Regions from separate parts of the Pseudomonas sp. TWI929 genome, predicted to be linked through region 1. Evidence: predicted binding sites of a transcription regulator. Region 1 holds the regulator's gene; each other region holds the start of a gene.
The links. Region 1 encodes sigma-54, which starts transcription at its own class of promoters, with help from an activator protein. Its sites were predicted from a motif close to ANTGGCATNNANNTTGCTNT; they were not measured.
Positions count from the first base shown of each region.

Region 1 (5,168 bases):
GCGCAGCTTGACCGAATCACGCAACTGGTACAGGTTGAGGTTGGTGGTGTCGATCTTCAGGTCGGCCAGGTCGGCAATCGGCCCCAGCAGGTCGCTTTCCACGCGGATGGCTTCTGCCAGCGAGCGATCAGCATTGGTCAGCGGGTGACGCCGGCGGGTTTCCGAGAAGCGCTTGAGCAGCACGTCCTCATCGGCGTCCAGGTACAGCACGTCGCACTTGATATGCCGGGCACGTGCTTCTTCAAGCAACTCGGGGAAGCGTGTCAGGTGGCTGGGCAAGTTGCGCGCATCGATCGACACGGCGACTTTGGGCTGCAGCAATTCGGTATTGATCAGCGCATTTTCCGCCAGCTGCGGCAGCAGCCCGGCGGGCAGGTTGTCAATGCAGTAGTAACCGTTGTCTTCCAGGACATCGAGGGCGGTGCTCTTGCCGGAGCCGGACCGGCCGCTGACGATGATCAGGCGCATGTTCAGTGCTCGTTCTGTACGTCCAGGACAACCTGGAACAGGGCCTCACTGCTGGTGGCCGCACGCAGGCGATCACGGACCTCCTTGCGATCGAGCATGCTGGCGATCTGACGCAGCAGTTCCAGATGGGCATCGGTGGCGGCTTCAGGCACCAGCAGGACGAACAGCAGGTCTACTGGAGCGCCATCGATGGCGTCGTAATCGATTGGAGCCTCCAGGTGCAGCAGGGCGCTGACTGGAGCGGAACATCCTTCAAGCCGACAATGCGGGATGGCGATGCCATTGCCGAAACCGGTCGAACCGAGTTTTTCCCGGGCGACCAGTTTTTCGAAGACGTCTTGCATCTCCAGTTCTGGCACTTGTTCGGCGATGACGGTGGCGACCTTTTCCAGGGCGCGCTTCTTACTGCCGCCCGGCACGTTCACAAGGGAACGGCCGGGGGTCAGGATGGTTTCAAGTCGGATCATGGATGAGGGGGATCAGCGGGCAGCTGCACCTTGCAGCAGGCTTTGCTGTTTTTCCTTGTGTTTTTTCAGTTGGCGGTCGAGCTTGTCGGCCAAGGCGTCGATCGCTGCATACATGTCTTCGTGTTCGGCGTTGGCAACCACTTCGCCGCCGGGAATTTGCAGGGTCGCCTCGACCTTCTGCTGCAACTTCTCGACTTTCATGATGACCTGCACGTTGGTGATCTTGTCGAAGTGACTTTCCACGCGAGCGAGCTTTTCAAGCACATAATCGCGCAGTGGCTGGGTGACTTCTACATGCTGTCCACTGATATTGACTTGCATACAGCTTCTCCTTTGTTGCCCGTGCATAAAGAGGCAGGTCTTGCACCTGCCCCACAAACGCTGTGGCACATCTCAGGGGCTACATCAGTCGCTTGCGCTCGCTCGACGGTGCGATGCCGAGGGACTCGCGGTACTTGGCGACGGTGCGACGGGCTACCTGGATGCCTTGTGCCTCCAGTAAACCAGCGATCTTGCTGTCACTCAATGGCTTTTTCTGATTTTCCGCTGCAACCAGTTTTTTGATGATCGCGCGGATCGCTGTGGACGAGCATTCTCCGCCTTCGGAGGTGCTGACGTGGCTCGAGAAAAAGTATTTCAGTTCGTAGATGCCGCGTGGCGTGTGCATGTATTTCTGCGTGGTGACACGCGAAATGGTCGACTCGTGCATGCCCACCGCTTCGGCGATGTCATGCAGCACCAGCGGTTTCATTGCTTCGTCGCCATGGTCGAGGAAGCCGCGCTGGTGTTCGACGATCTGCGTGGCGACCTTCATCAGGGTTTCGTTGCGGCTTTGCAGGCTCTTGATGAACCAGCGTGCTTCCTGCAGTTGGTTGCGCATGAACGTGTTGTCGGCGCTGGTGTCGGCACGACGCACAAAACCGGCGTACTGCGGGTTGACGCGCAGGCGCGGGATGGCCTCCTGGTTCAGTTCCACCAACCAGCGGTCGCTGTCCTTGCGCACGATGACGTCGGGCACGACGTACTCGGGCTCGCTGGACTCGATCTGCGAACCGGGGCGCGGGTTGAGGCTTTGTACCAGCTCGATGACCTGGCGCAGTTCGTCTTCCTTGATTTTCATGCGCCGCATCAGTTGGCTGTAGTCGCGGCTGCCGAGCAGGTCGATGAAGTCGGTGACCAGGCGCTTGGCTTCGGTCATCCACGGGGTGCTGGCGGGCAACTGGCGCAGTTGCAGCAACAGGCATTCGCCCAGGTTGCGGGCGCCGACGCCGGCTGGCTCGAACTGCTGGATGCGGTGCAGTACCGCTTCGACCTCGTCCAGTTCGATATCCAGCTCTGGGTCGAACCCTTCGCAGATTTCCTCAAGGGTGTCTTCCAGGTAGCCCTGGCCGTTGATGCTGTCGATCAGGGTGACGGCAATCAGGCGGTCGGTGTCGGACATCGGCGCCAGGTTCAGCTGCCACAGCAGGTGGCTCTGCAGGCTCTCGCCGGCCGATGTGCGTGTGGTGAAGTCCCACTCGTCGTCATCGTTGCTCGGCAGGCTGCTGGCACTGGTCTGGTAGATGTCTTCCCAGGCGGTATCGACCGGGAGCTCGTTGGGGATGCGCTCGCTCCACTCACCGTCTTCCAGGTTGTCGGCACTGATGGTGCTTTCCTGGAAGCTGTTGTCCTGGGCTTCGGTGGCCGGCTTGTTCTCGGCGTTGTCCGCCATCGGGTCGCTGTTGTCGAAGTCGTCGCCGTCTTCCTGGCGTTCGAGCATCGGGTTCGACTCCAGCGCTTCCTGGATTTCCTGTTGGAGGTCCAGGGTGGAGAGCTGGAGCAGGCGGATGGCCTGTTGCAACTGCGGTGTCATCGTCAGTTGCTGGCCCATTTTTAGGACGAGCGATGGTTTCATGGCAGGGGCTTAATACCTTGTTCGCCGGCGCGCATGCGCCATCCACTACACGAGGGCGCCGGGGCGCCAGATCAAGCAAGTTTTATGCCTTAAATTGTAGCGTTTGCCTAGAGTACCGTTACAACTTTAACCCCGGATTCAGGGCGATTTGCCAGTACTCCAGGCGCGTACCGGGGTCAGAGCCGGAACTCATGGCCCAGGTAAACCTCTTTGACCAGTTCGTTGGCCAGGATGGTCTCGGCGTCTCCTTCGGCGATCAGCCGGCCATCATTGACGATATAGGCGGTTTCGCAAATATCCAGGGTCTCACGCACGTTGTGGTCGGTGATCAGTACACCGATGCCTTTGGCCTTGAGGTGGTGGATGATCTGCTTGATGTCGCCCACGGAAATTGGGTCGACACCGGCGAACGGTTCGTCCAGCAGGATGAACTTGGGTGCGGTTGCCAGCGCTCGGGCAATCTCGACACGGCGGCGTTCGCCACCGGACAGGCTCATGCCGAGGTTGTCGCGGATGTGGCTGATGTGGAATTCCTGCAGCAGGCTTTCCAGCTCTTTACGCCGGCCTTCGCGGTCGAGGTCCTTGCGGGTCTCGAGGATGGCCATGATGTTGTCGGCCACCGACAGCTTGCGGAAGATCGAGGCTTCCTGCGGCAGGTAGCCGATACCGGCGCGGGCACGGCCGTGCATGGGCTGGTGGCTGACATCGAGGTTGTCGATCAGCACGCGCCCCTGTTCGGCCTGCACCAGCCCGACAATCATGTAGAAGCAGGTGGTCTTGCCGGCGCCGTTGGGGCCAAGCAGGCCGACGATCTGACCGCTGTCGATCGACAGGCTGACGTCACGTACGACTTGCCGCCCCTTGTAGCTCTTGGCCAGGTGCTGGGCTTTGAGGGTTGCCATTTACTCGGCCTTCTTCTTGGGCTGGATCACCATGTCGATACGCTGACGCGGCGAGGTCACGTTGCCACCACGACCTGCGGTCGCCACCTGGGTCTGGGTGTTGTAGACGATTTTCTCGCCTTCGGTGGTGTTGCCTTCGTTCTCGACCTTGGCGCGGTCGGTGAGGATAACCAGGTCCTTCTGCGCCTGATACTGGATGGTCACGCCCCAGCCTTTCATCTTGTCTGGCTTGGCCGCGCTCTGCTGCTGCTCGAAGTAGGCCAGGTTGCCCACCGAGGTCACCACGTCGATGTCGCCGGCGGCGGAACGGGTGATGGTCACGGTGTTGCCTTTGATCATCATGGAACCTTGGGTGATGATCACGTCGCCGGTGTAGGTGGCCACGCCTTGCTTGTCGTCCAAGTGGGCATTGTCGGCCTGGATGCGGATTGGCTGGTCACGGTCGTTCGGCAGGGCGAGGGCGCTCGCGCTTCCCAGTGCTGCGCTCAGGCTGAGCAAAAGGGGGAGGGTTTTAACGAGCCTCATACTGTCCTCTTACGTTAGAGAGCAAGTCCATCTTGCCTTCTTTCAAATACGCTTTCATTCCTTTGCCCGTAGTTGTGCCACCGGCGCCGTCGATTCTAACGGCTTGCTCGGTCTGCGCATATTGCTTCTGCGGGAACACGGTCATGCGTGAACTGGTAATGATGGTTTCACGCTGTTTTTCGTCGGTGCGAGCAACCCGTACCTTGTCGATCAACTCGACCTCGGTGCCGTCCGGGTTGACCTCGGCGCGCGTGCTCTGCACGTGCCACGGGTATTCGGTGCCGCGGTACATGTGCAGGTCCGGCGTGGTCAGCAGGGTGATTTCGCTGGCCTTGAGGTGTTCGACCTTGTCGGCAGTCATTTCGTACTGCAGCTTGCCGTCGGGCAGGAACTGCACGCTATGCGCATTGATCGCGTAGTAGTCGATGGCGCTTTCGTCTACCTGGGCCACAGGTTTGTCGAGGAAGCTCTCAGGGCTGACATTCCAGTAGCCGATGGCTACCAGCAGGGCGGCAATCGCCCCGAGCAGCACGATGTTTCGGGCTTTCTTGCTGAACATGGGCAGCCTTACAGGTAGTTGGCGTTGGCAGCGTCCAGGGTGCCCTGGGCCTGCATGATCAGTTCGCAGAATTCACGGGCCGCGCCTTCGCCGCCGCGTGCCTGGGTCACGCCATGGGCGTGCTGGCGAACGAACGGCGCGGCGTTGGCTACCGCCATGCCCAAGGCCACTCGGCGGATCACCGGCAGGTCGGGCAGGTCGTCGCCCAGGTAGGCCACTTGATCATAGCTTAGGCCCAGTTCAGCGAGCAGGCCGTCAAGCACCACCAATTTGTCCTCGCGGCCCTGGTACAGGTGCGGGATGCCGAGGTTTTTCGCCCGGCGCTCGACCACCGGCGTCTTGCGCCCGCTGAT
Region 1 is NZ_JBDJLK010000038.1:29,559-34,726, forward strand. Features, by position in the region: gene rapZ (RNase adapter RapZ) at 1-468, opposite strand, end outside; gene ptsN (PTS IIA-like nitrogen regulatory protein PtsN) at 471-935, opposite strand; gene raiA (ribosome-associated translation inhibitor RaiA) at 948-1,256, opposite strand; gene ABE456_RS16605 (RNA polymerase factor sigma-54) at 1,336-2,829, opposite strand; gene lptB (LPS export ABC transporter ATP-binding protein) at 3,006-3,731, opposite strand; gene lptA (lipopolysaccharide transport periplasmic protein LptA) at 3,732-4,256, opposite strand; gene lptC (LPS export ABC transporter periplasmic protein LptC) at 4,243-4,815, opposite strand; gene ABE456_RS16625 (HAD family hydrolase) at 4,824-5,168, opposite strand, start outside.

Region 2 (5,168 bases), on a different contig from region 1:
CGGTGAATTCAAGAAACCCTTGGGTGACACCGATAAGCTGTTCAGGCAAGGTGAAGGCGTCCGCTACCGTGCGAACGCCGGGCACCAGCAAGCACAGCGTGGCCAGTGAGCCCGTCAGCAGGCGCGTCAATCGTCGGGAAAATGTCGTTTTCGTGTACATGGCGCTCATAAAAGCAAAGCTCGTGCCGACTCGCTGGTTGAGTCGCAACGAAAGGCTGAAATGTAAAGGAGTCTGGCATGGCGGGTGTTATGGATTCGGTCAACCAGCGCACGCAGCTGGTAGGGCAGAATCGCCTGGAATTGCTGCTGTTCCGCCTTAACGGCGAGCAGCTTTACGGCATCAACGTATTCAAGGTCAGGGAAGTGCTGCAATGCCCTGCGCTGACCTTGCTGCCCAAGGCGCACCCGGTGGTGCGTGGCGTTGCCAACATTCGCGGGTCGACCATCCCGATTCTCGATTTGTCGATGGCCACCGGGCTGCGCCCACTGCAGGAAGAAACGCGCAACAGCTTCGTGATCATCACCGAGTACAACACCAAGACCCAGGGCTTCCTGGTGCACTCGGTAGAGCGCATCGTCAACATGAACTGGGAAGAAATCCACCCACCACCCAAGGGGACCGGGCGTGACCACTACCTGACTGCAGTCACCCGGGTGGACAACCGCATGGTCGAGATCATCGACGTGGAGAAGGTGCTGGCCGAGGTGGCGCCGTCGTCCGAGTCGGTGTCGGCGGGTGTGATCGATGCCGAGGTGCAGGACAAGGCCGTGCTGCTGCGGGTGCTGACCGTTGACGATTCGTCGGTGGCGCGCAAGCAGGTCAGCCGCTGCCTGCAGACCGTGGGGGTGGAAGTGGTGGCGCTCAATGACGGCCGGCAGGCCCTGAACTACCTGCGCCAGTTGGTGGATGAGGGTAAAAAGCCGGAAGAAGAGTTCCTGATGATGATCTCGGACATTGAAATGCCGGAAATGGACGGCTATACGCTAACGGCAGAGATCCGCAGCGACCCGCGCATGCAAAAACTGCACATCTGCCTGCATACTTCGCTTTCCGGGGTGTTCAACCAGGCGATGGTCAAGAAGGTCGGCGCCGATGACTTCCTGGCCAAGTTCAAGCCGGACGACCTGGCCCAGCGGGTGGTCGACCGGATCAAGGCAACGCATTGAAGCAGCCGGGGGCAAGCCCCCGGCACCAGTGATTGAAAAGAGGCGGCAGTAGTGTCTACGGGTAATTTGGATTTCGAACAGTTCCGGGTCTTCCTGGAGAAAGCCTGTGGCATCCTGCTGGGCGAGAATAAGCAGTACCTGGTTTCCAGCCGTCTCAACAAGCTGATGGAACAACAGGGCATCAAGAGCCTGGGCGAGCTGGTGCAGCGCATCCAGGCCCAGCCGCGTGGCGGTTTGCGCGAGCAGGTGGTCGATGCCATGACCACCAACGAGACCCTGTGGTTTCGCGATACCTACCCGTTCGAAGTGCTGAAGAACAAGGTGATCCCCGAGTTCATCCGCAACAACCCCGGCCAGCGCCTGCGCATGTGGTCGGCGGCCTGTTCGTCGGGGCAGGAGCCGTATTCCATCTCGATGGCCATCGACGAGTTCGAGCGCAGCAACCTTGGCCAGCTGAAAATGGGCGCGCAGATTGTCGCCACCGACCTGTCTGGCACCATGCTGACCAACTGCAAGACCGGCGAGTACGACAGCCTGGCGATTGCCCGCGGCCTGTCTCAGGAGCGCCTGCAGCGCTACTTCGACCCCAAGGGGCCGGGGCGCTGGGCGGTCAAGCCGGCGATTCGCAGTCGCGTCGAGTTCCGATCGTTCAACCTGCTCGACAGCTATGCCAGCCTGGGCAAGTTCGACATCGTGTTCTGCCGCAACGTGTTGATCTACTTCTCGGCGCAGGTGAAGAAGGACATCCTGTTGCGCATTCACAGCACCTTGAAACCGGGTGGCTACTTGTTCCTCGGCGCCTCGGAGGCGCTGAACGGGTTGCCGGACCATTACCAGATGGTGCAGTGCAGCCCGGGGATCATCTACCAGGCCAAGTAAACCAGAAGGCCGGCAGCGAAAGTTGCCGGCCTTTTTGTTTGCCTGTGCCGGCCTCTTCGCGGGCATTTGTGCCTGCCGAGATCACTGTGGGAGCGGGTTCACTCGCGAAGAGGCCAGCGCAGGAAAAACCCTGACGTCAATTTTTTGTTTTGCCGCTTTTGCCACCTGGCAATTGCCGCTTTCGCCGCCCCAGGCGGAAGGCCTTTGCCGCTTTTCTGGCATCACTCTGACAGTACCCTACCGCCAAAGCCCATAAACACGGGCTTTGCAGTGGTTGGCACAGCCCTTGCTATACCTTGCTCAACGAAATTCCGGTCAACCTCCGAAGGTTTCCCCGACATGAGCATCAGCTTCGACAAGGCGCTTGGCATTCACGAAAAGGCCCTGGGCTTCCGCGCCCAGCGCGCCGAAGTGCTGGCCAACAACATCGCCAACGCCGACACGCCCAACTACAAGGCGCGTGACATGGACTTTTCTTCGGTGCTCGCCGCCGAAACCAGCAAGCAGCAAAGCGGCCGCTTCGCCATGGACCGTACCAATAGCCGGCACATCGAAGCTGAAGGCCTGGCCATTGCGGCTGACGATACCCTCAAGTACCGCACGCCGCTGCAGCCGTCGATCGACCAGAACACCGTGGATGCGCAGATCGAGCAATCGAACTACACCGAAAACGCCATCGGCTTCCAGGCCAGCTTCACCTTGCTCAACAGTAAATTCAAAGGGCTGGTTTCCGCCCTGCGGGGAGAATGACCATGTCCCTTTCCAGTGTCTTCAATATTGCCGGTAGCGGCATGAGCGCGCAGAACACGCGCCTGAACACCGTCGCTTCCAACATCGCCAACGCCGAGACCGTGTCTTCGAGCATCGACCAGACCTACCGCGCCCGCCACCCGGTGTTCGCCACCACCTTCCAGGACGCGCAGGCCGGCAGCAGCCAGTCGCTGTTCGAAGACCAGGGCGAAGCAGGGCAGGGCGTGCAGGTAAAAGGCATCGTCGAGGACCAGAGCACCCTGGAAGCGCGCTACGAGCCAAACCACCCGGCGGCGAACAAGGACGGCTACGTCTACTACCCGAACGTCAACGTGGTCGAGGAGATGGCTGACATGATCTCCGCCAGCCGTGCGTTCCAGACCAACGCCGAGCTGATGAACACGGCCAAGAGCATGATGCAGAAAGTCCTGACCCTGGGGCAGTGATAGGAAGCCGACATGACCACCACCAATTCCACTACCGACGTCGGCAGCGCATACCTGTCCTCGCTGCAGAAGCAGACGTCCAAGACCGACAGCGCTACCGGTACCGCCGGCAGTGCGCTGGGCAAGGATGCCTTCCTGCAGTTGCTGGTTACCCAGATGCAGAACCAGAACCCGCTCGACCCGCAGGAAAACGGCGAGTTCGTTGCCCAGCTGGCGCAGTTCAGCAGCCTTGAGGGCATTCAGTCGCTCAATGATTCGGTGCTCTATATCGCCGCCGGCTTCCAGTCGTCCCAGGCCCTGCAGGCCTCGTCGCTGGTCGGGCGCAACGTGATCGTGGAAACCGGCAAGGCCGTGGTCGACACCAGCAAGGAAATGAAAGGCTCGGTGAATGTGACCTCGTCCAGTACCTCCACTTCGGTGGGTATCTACGACAAGGACGACAAGCTGGTGCGCACCATCGACCTGGGTAGCCAGGCCGCTGGCAAGGCCGATTTCACCTGGGATGGCCTGGATGACGACGGTGAAGCGTTGCCTGCCGGCACCTACACCTTCAAGGCCACCGGTTCGGTCGACGGTACCGCCACCAGCTTGACCACCAACCTGCCAGCCACGGTCACCAGCGTGACCATGGGCACCAACGGCGCGGAAATGACGCTCAACCTCGCAGGGCTGGGCAGTATTGCGCTTTCCAAAATTCAGAGCATTGGCGTCTAGGGCCCAAGCTAAACGACAGGAGTTTTAGCACATGTCTTTCAATATCGGCCTTAGCGGCCTCTATGCAGCCAACAAGGCCCTGAACGTTACCGGCAACAACATTGCCAACGTTGCCACCACCGGTTTCAAGTCTTCGCGCGCCGAGTTCGCCGACCAGTACTCCAACTCCATCCGCGGCACCAGCGCCGGCAAGACCGTGGTGGGCAGTGGTGTGAAGACTGCGGCGGTGTCGCAGCTGTTCACCCCGGGTAACATCAATGGCACTGGCCAGGCGCTGGACATGGCCATCGATGGCAACGGCTTCTTTGCCTTGAACGACAACGGCTCGAAAATCTACACCCGCGCCGGTGCCTTCTACAGCGACAAGGATGGCTACGTGGTCAACTCGTCGGGCGCCAACCTGCAAGGTTATGCCGTGGATGCCAACGGCAAGATCATCCAGGGTGTGCTGACCAACCTGCAGATCGACACCTCGAACCTGACGCCGAACCCGACCGGGCGCGTCTCCGAGAGCGTCAACCTGAACTCCAGCGCCACCGCGCCAACCGAGACGCCGTTCGACCCGACCAAGACCGGCACCTACAACTACACGTTCAACACCGACGTGTACGACAGCCAGGGTAATGCGCACCAGTTGAACCAGTACTTCGTCAAGGATGCTGCCAGCAACTCGTGGACCATGTACACCACCATCGATGGCCGCAACCCTGCCGACCCGACTTCGACCACACCGCTGGCCAACAAGCTGCCGTTCAAGTCTGACGGTACCCTGGACACTGCAGCCATGACCGCAGGCCCAGTAACCGGCGGCCTGACCATCGCGGCCAACAAAACCTTCAGCCTCGACAACTGGATTCCGGCACAGAAGAACGCCGCCGGCGTATGGGGTTCCAACGGTGCCAGCGCCAGCGCAAGTGGGGTCAACCTGGACATGCTGGGTACCACCCAGTACAACGCTGCGTCCGCCACCACCGCCAAGAGCCAGGATGGCTTTGCCACGGGTGAGCTGTCGGGCCTGACCATCGACGAAAACGGCAACATGTTTGCCAACTTCACCAACGGCCAGGACAAGGTGATCGGCCAGGTTGCCATTGCCAACTTTGCCAACCTGCAGGGCCTCACCCCTATTGGTGGTACTGCCTGGAAAGAGTCCTACGCTTCGGGCGTGCCAGTGATCGGCGCCCCGGACACCGGCACCCTGGGCCAGATTAC
Region 2 is NZ_JBDJLK010000008.1:57,829-62,996, reverse strand. Features, by position in the region: gene flgA (flagellar basal body P-ring formation chaperone FlgA) at 1-160, opposite strand, end outside; gene ABE456_RS06160 (chemotaxis protein CheV) at 238-1,167, shown strand; gene cheR (protein-glutamate O-methyltransferase CheR) at 1,219-2,046, shown strand; gene flgB (flagellar basal body rod protein FlgB) at 2,386-2,796, shown strand; gene flgC (flagellar basal body rod protein FlgC) at 2,799-3,242, shown strand; gene flgD (flagellar hook assembly protein FlgD) at 3,255-3,956, shown strand; gene flgE (flagellar hook protein FlgE) at 3,988-5,168, shown strand, end outside.
Region 2: a site for sigma-54 is predicted at 2,320-2,339, ahead of flgB (flagellar basal body rod protein FlgB). Genes of this name have one in related genera too.

Region 3 (5,168 bases), on a different contig from region 1:
TGGCAATGATCTGCTCGGCCACCTGGATCAGCTTCTGCTGACGGCTCATGGCCTGGCGGCGCATCAAGGTGTAGGCCTGCTCTTCGTTGCAATCCTTCATTTTCATCAGCAAGCCCTTGGCCTGCTCGATGCGCTTGCGCTCGGCCAGTTGCTGGTCGCGCGCCAACAGCTGCGCCTTTAGCGCCTGGTCGCTTTCAAAGCGGGCCATGGCCACATCCAGGATTGGCTGCAGCCGCGCGGCATGGATCCCTTCGACGATATAGGCACTGACCCCCGCCTGGATCGCCTGGCGCATCACCCCGGGGTCGTGCTCATCGGTAAACAGCACGATGGGCCGCGGCTGGTCACGGCTGACCAGTACAACTTGCTCCATCACGTCACGGTCCGGTGAGTCCGTATCGATCAGCACCACGTCCGGGTGCACCGTTTCGACGCAAGCGGGCAGGTCGATGGTCAGGCCTGGTGCTTCGATAACCTCGAAGCCGGCCTCGCTCAATGCCGCCTTGAGGCGGCCAAGTTTGCTCTGGGTGTCGTCGATCAGCAGGATGCGCAACATGTTCGTCCCCCTCACACACCGACACGGGCACCGGGCAGCTCGCCCAGTGCATGCAGGCTGAAACTGCGGGCATAACCGTAGGGGTCGCTGCCGTCCCAGCGGCTGCCGTCAATCAGCAGGCTACTGCGCATCGGCTGTTCGGGGCACGTTACGCCCAGGCTGTGTGCCGCTTCATTGTACAGCGCCAGTTGCTGTACCTGGCGGGCCACGGCAAGGTAGTCAGGGTCTTCGCGCAGCAGGCCCCAGCGGCGGAACTGGGTCATGAACCACATGCCATCGGACAGGTAAGGCAGGTTGGCCCGGCCGTGGTCGAACAGGCGCAGGGCATGCCGGTCTTGCCAGTGGTTGCCCAGGCCATCCTGGTAGTGGCCGAGCAGGCGCGGTTCGATGCTCTCCAGCGGTGTGTCCAGGTAGGCGCTGCCGCTGAGCAGTTGCGCGGTGCTGCGGCGGTTTTCCGGGCTTTGCTCGATGAAGCGGCTGGCAGCGAGAACCGCCTTGATCAGTGCGCGGGCGCTGTTGGGGTATTGTTCGGCGAAGGCGCGGGCGCAGGCCAGGACTTTTTCCGGGTGGTCCGGCCAGAGCGACTGGCTGGTGGCCAGGGTAAAGCCCTGGCCCTTGGCCACGGCATCGGCGGCCCACGGCTCACCCACGCAGAAGCCATCGATGCGCCCGGCCTGGATGTGTGCGGCCATCTGCGCCGGTGGCACCACCACGCTGTCGACGTCGCGCAGCGGGTGGATGCCTTGGCTGGCCAGCCAGTAATACAACCACATGGCGTGGGTGCCAGTGGGGAAGGTCTGGGCGAAGGTAAGGCGCGCGCCATGTTGGTGCACCAGGCGTGCCAGTGCTTCAGGGTTGGTCACGCCCTTGCGCTGCAGGGCAGGGGACAGGTTGATGGCCTGGGCATTCTGGTTCAACCCCATGAGCACCGCCATGTCGCTGGCCGGCACGCCACCGATTCCCAAGTGCACGGCGTATACCAGGCCATACAGGCAGTGCGCGGCATCCAGCTCGCCACTGACCAGTTTGTCGCGCAGCCCGGCCCAGGAGCCCTGGCGCTTGAGGTTGAGGGTAAGGCCGTACTGCTGGGCGAAGCCCTGGGTGGCGGCAACCACCACCGAGGCGCAGTCGGTCAGCGCCATGTAGCCGATGTTAAGGCTGGGTTTTTCGGGCGCGTCGCTGCCGTTGACCCAGGCCAGGGGCGTTGCTCGGGGTACAGTGTTCACAAGGTTCCTCGCCCGGACTGATAAGGCTGTGGGCTAAACCGGTGCAACCGATGTGCCATTTCCAGCCTCAGGCCCGGCGCGGTCCTGCAGCAGCCCCACGATTTGCTGTCCTGCCAGCCTTGCGCTGGCTATAATCGCCCCCTCACTCACCCTGAGCCTTGCCCGCCCATGTATACCCTGGCCCGCCAGCTGCTGTTCAAGCTATCCCCGGAAACCTCCCACGACCTGTCCCTGGACCTGATCGGCGCCGGTGGCCGTCTTGGCCTCAATGGCATGTTGTGCAAGCAGCCGGCGGCATTGCCGGTAACGGTCATGGGTTTGAACTTCGCCAACCCGGTGGGCCTGGCTGCCGGCCTGGACAAGAACGGTACGGCCATCGACGGTTTCGCCCAGTTGGGCTTCGGCTTCGTCGAAATTGGCACCGTCACCCCGCGCCCGCAGCCCGGCAACCCCAAACCACGGCTGTTCCGCCTGCCGGAAGCCACGGCCATCATCAACCGCATGGGCTTCAACAACCTGGGCGTCGATCACCTGCTCGGCCGCGTGCGTGCTTCGCGTTACAACGGCGTGCTGGGCATCAACATCGGCAAGAACTTCGACACCCCGGTCGAGCGTGCCGTCGATGACTACCTGATCTGCCTGGACAAGGTGTACAACGACGCTAGCTACATCACTGTCAACGTCAGCTCGCCGAACACCCCGGGCCTGCGCAGCCTGCAGTTCGGCGATTCGCTCAAGCAGTTGCTCGATGCCCTGGCCGAGCGCCGTGAGCAGCTGGCCGGGGCCCATGGCAAGCGCGTGCCGCTGGCCATCAAGATTGCCCCGGACATGAGCGACGAAGAAACCGCACTGGTAGCCGCTGCGCTTATGGAGTCGGGCATGGATGCAGTGATCGCCACCAACACCACGCTGGGTCGCGAAGGTGTTGAAGGGCTGCCGTATGGTGGCGAGGCAGGCGGCCTGTCGGGCGCGCCGGTGCTGGAAAAGAGCACCCACATCGTCAAGGTGCTGGCAGGTGAACTGGGCGGCAAGTTGCCGATCATTGCCGCCGGTGGCATTACCGAAGGCCGCCATGCCGCCGAGAAGATCGCCGCCGGGGCGAGCCTGGTGCAGATTTACTCGGGCTTCATTTATAAGGGGCCGGCGTTGATTCGCGAGGCGGTGGACGCTATTGCTGCTATGCAGCGGTGACCTGATAGGCCCATTCGCGGGCGCGGATATGGATTCGAACCCATAAAAAAAGGGCCCCATCAAGGGGCCCCTGGGCCTTCGCCCGCCGCCCGGATGGGGCGTGCATGGTGAATCGAATTCAGTGTCCTCGTTCAGCCAACGGCGTGATTTTCGTTGAGTCTATGGATGCCAGCGGTGCCAGTCATTCCGTCCCAGTTATCACCGCGACCTTCGCGCCAGCCGTTGATCCAGGCTTGGCGAACAGAAGGAAGAGTAAAGGGGCAAAGTTCGCGGGATTTGCCGGTGACCCCGTATTGGTAGCCACGTGAATATGCTCTTTCCAACGGATCACGCTTAAGTCTTCTCATAGGGTGTTGCCCTCACTTGTTGACTGTAATGTCCCGTCGGCCTCTCCGAGGCCGGGCAGAGTCTTTCTGCCGGTTTGCGCTCGCTGCCGGCGTGGCGAGCTGAAAGTGCCGCCTCGTTGCGAAGCGGCCTGAGACCAGTTCTATCGAATGCGAGTCACGGTGTGAATGATCGATTTGTCATAAGCACGTAACCTTTCATAGGGTCAGGGGATAAGTAAATAAATGCGACTCAACCTTGTTTAACGTTGAGCCCGCTATGATCAGGGTTTGCCGATCATTGACGTCAGTTCGCCAGCGTTGCTCGCGGATGACAGAAATAATTTGAAATGCGACGAAGGGTCACATCGGCCCCGAGATCGCCAGAATTTTTCGTACTGCCTGATGATCTAAGCTGTCTTTGCCACTGGGCCAAGCACAGATCGGTCAGGCGGCCCGGCCTTTTGCGGCACGTTTGCGTGCCGGAGGGGCCACCCGCAGGCCTGCTGGAAAGGTGTGCGGGCAAACATCGCGGGGCGATGCGTCGCCCCGTCAGTCAAATAGCCCAAGGCGCTGGATTACTCATGTCGGACCGTTTCGAACTTTATCTCACTTGCCCCAAAGGCCTGGAAGGCCTGCTTGCCGAAGAGGCCCGGGGCCTCGGCCTGGATGACGTGCGCGAGCACACCTCGGCCATTCGCGGCGCCGCCGACATGGAAACCGCCTACCGCCTGTGCCTGTGGTCACGTCTGGCCAACCGGGTACTGCTGGTGCTCAAGCGCTTCTCCATGAAGAACGCCGACGACCTCTACGACGGCGTGCACGCGGTTGATTGGGCCGACCACCTGGCAGCCGATGGCACCCTGGCGGTGGAGTTCAGCGGCCATGGCTCGGGCATCGACAACACCCACTTCGGTGCGCTGAAGGTCAAGGATGCGATCGTCGACAAGCTGCGCAACCGCGAAGGCCTGCGCCCGTCGGTAGAAAAGATCGACCCTGATGTGCGTGTGCACCTGCGCCTGGACCGTGGCGAAGCCATTCTCTCCCTCGACCTGTCCGGGCACAGCCTGCACCAGCGTGGCTACCGCCTGCAGCAAGGCGCCGCGCCGCTGAAGGAAAACCTGGCAGCGGCGGTGTTGATCCGCTCCGGCTGGCCGCGGATTGCCGCCGAAGGTGGCGCGCTGGCCGACCCGATGTGCGGTGTGGGTACCTTCCTGGTCGAAGCGGCGATGATCGCCGCCGATATCGCCCCCAACCTCAAGCGTGAGCGTTGGGGCTTCAGCGCCTGGCTCGGCCATGTGCCGGCGCTGTGGCGCAAGGTGCATGACGAGGCGCAGGCGCGGGCACAAGCCGGCCTGGCCAAACCACCGCTGTGGATCCGTGGCTACGAAGCCGACCCGCGGCTGATCCAGCCGGGCCGCAACAACGTTGAACGTGCCGGCCTTGGCGACTGGGTGAAGATCTACCAGGGCGAAGTCAGCACCTTCGAACCGCGCCCGGACCAGAACCAGAAGGGCCTGGTCATCAGCAACCCGCCCTATGGCGAGCGCCTGGGTGATGAAGCCAGCCTGCTGTACCTCTACCAGAACCTCGGCGAGCGCCTGCGCCAGGCCTGCATGGGCTGGGAGGCGGCGGTGTTCACCGGCGCGCCACAGCTGGGCAAGCGCATGGGCATTCGCAGCCACAAGCAATATGCGTTCTGGAACGGCGCCTTGCCGTGCAAGCTGCTGCTGTTCAAGGTGCTGCCTGACCAGTTCGTCACTGGCGAACGCCGCGAGGCACAGCCTGAAGGCGCACAAGAACGCCAGCAGGCCCCGGTTGCCAGCGAGCCGGCGCGCCTGTCGGAAGGGGCGCAGATGTTTGCCAACCGCC
Region 3 is NZ_JBDJLK010000018.1:81,019-86,186, forward strand. Features, by position in the region: gene ABE456_RS10700 (ANTAR domain-containing protein) at 1-556, opposite strand, end outside; gene ABE456_RS10705 (CmpA/NrtA family ABC transporter substrate-binding protein) at 568-1,782, opposite strand; gene ABE456_RS10710 (quinone-dependent dihydroorotate dehydrogenase) at 1,951-2,973, shown strand; gene ABE456_RS10715 (ribosome modulation factor) at 3,105-3,320, opposite strand; gene rlmKL (bifunctional 23S rRNA (guanine(2069)-N(7))-methyltransferase RlmK/23S rRNA (guanine(2445)-N(2))-methyltransferase RlmL) at 3,881-5,168, shown strand, end outside.
Region 3: a site for sigma-54 is predicted at 1,823-1,842, ahead of ABE456_RS10705 (CmpA/NrtA family ABC transporter substrate-binding protein). Genes of this name have one in related genera too.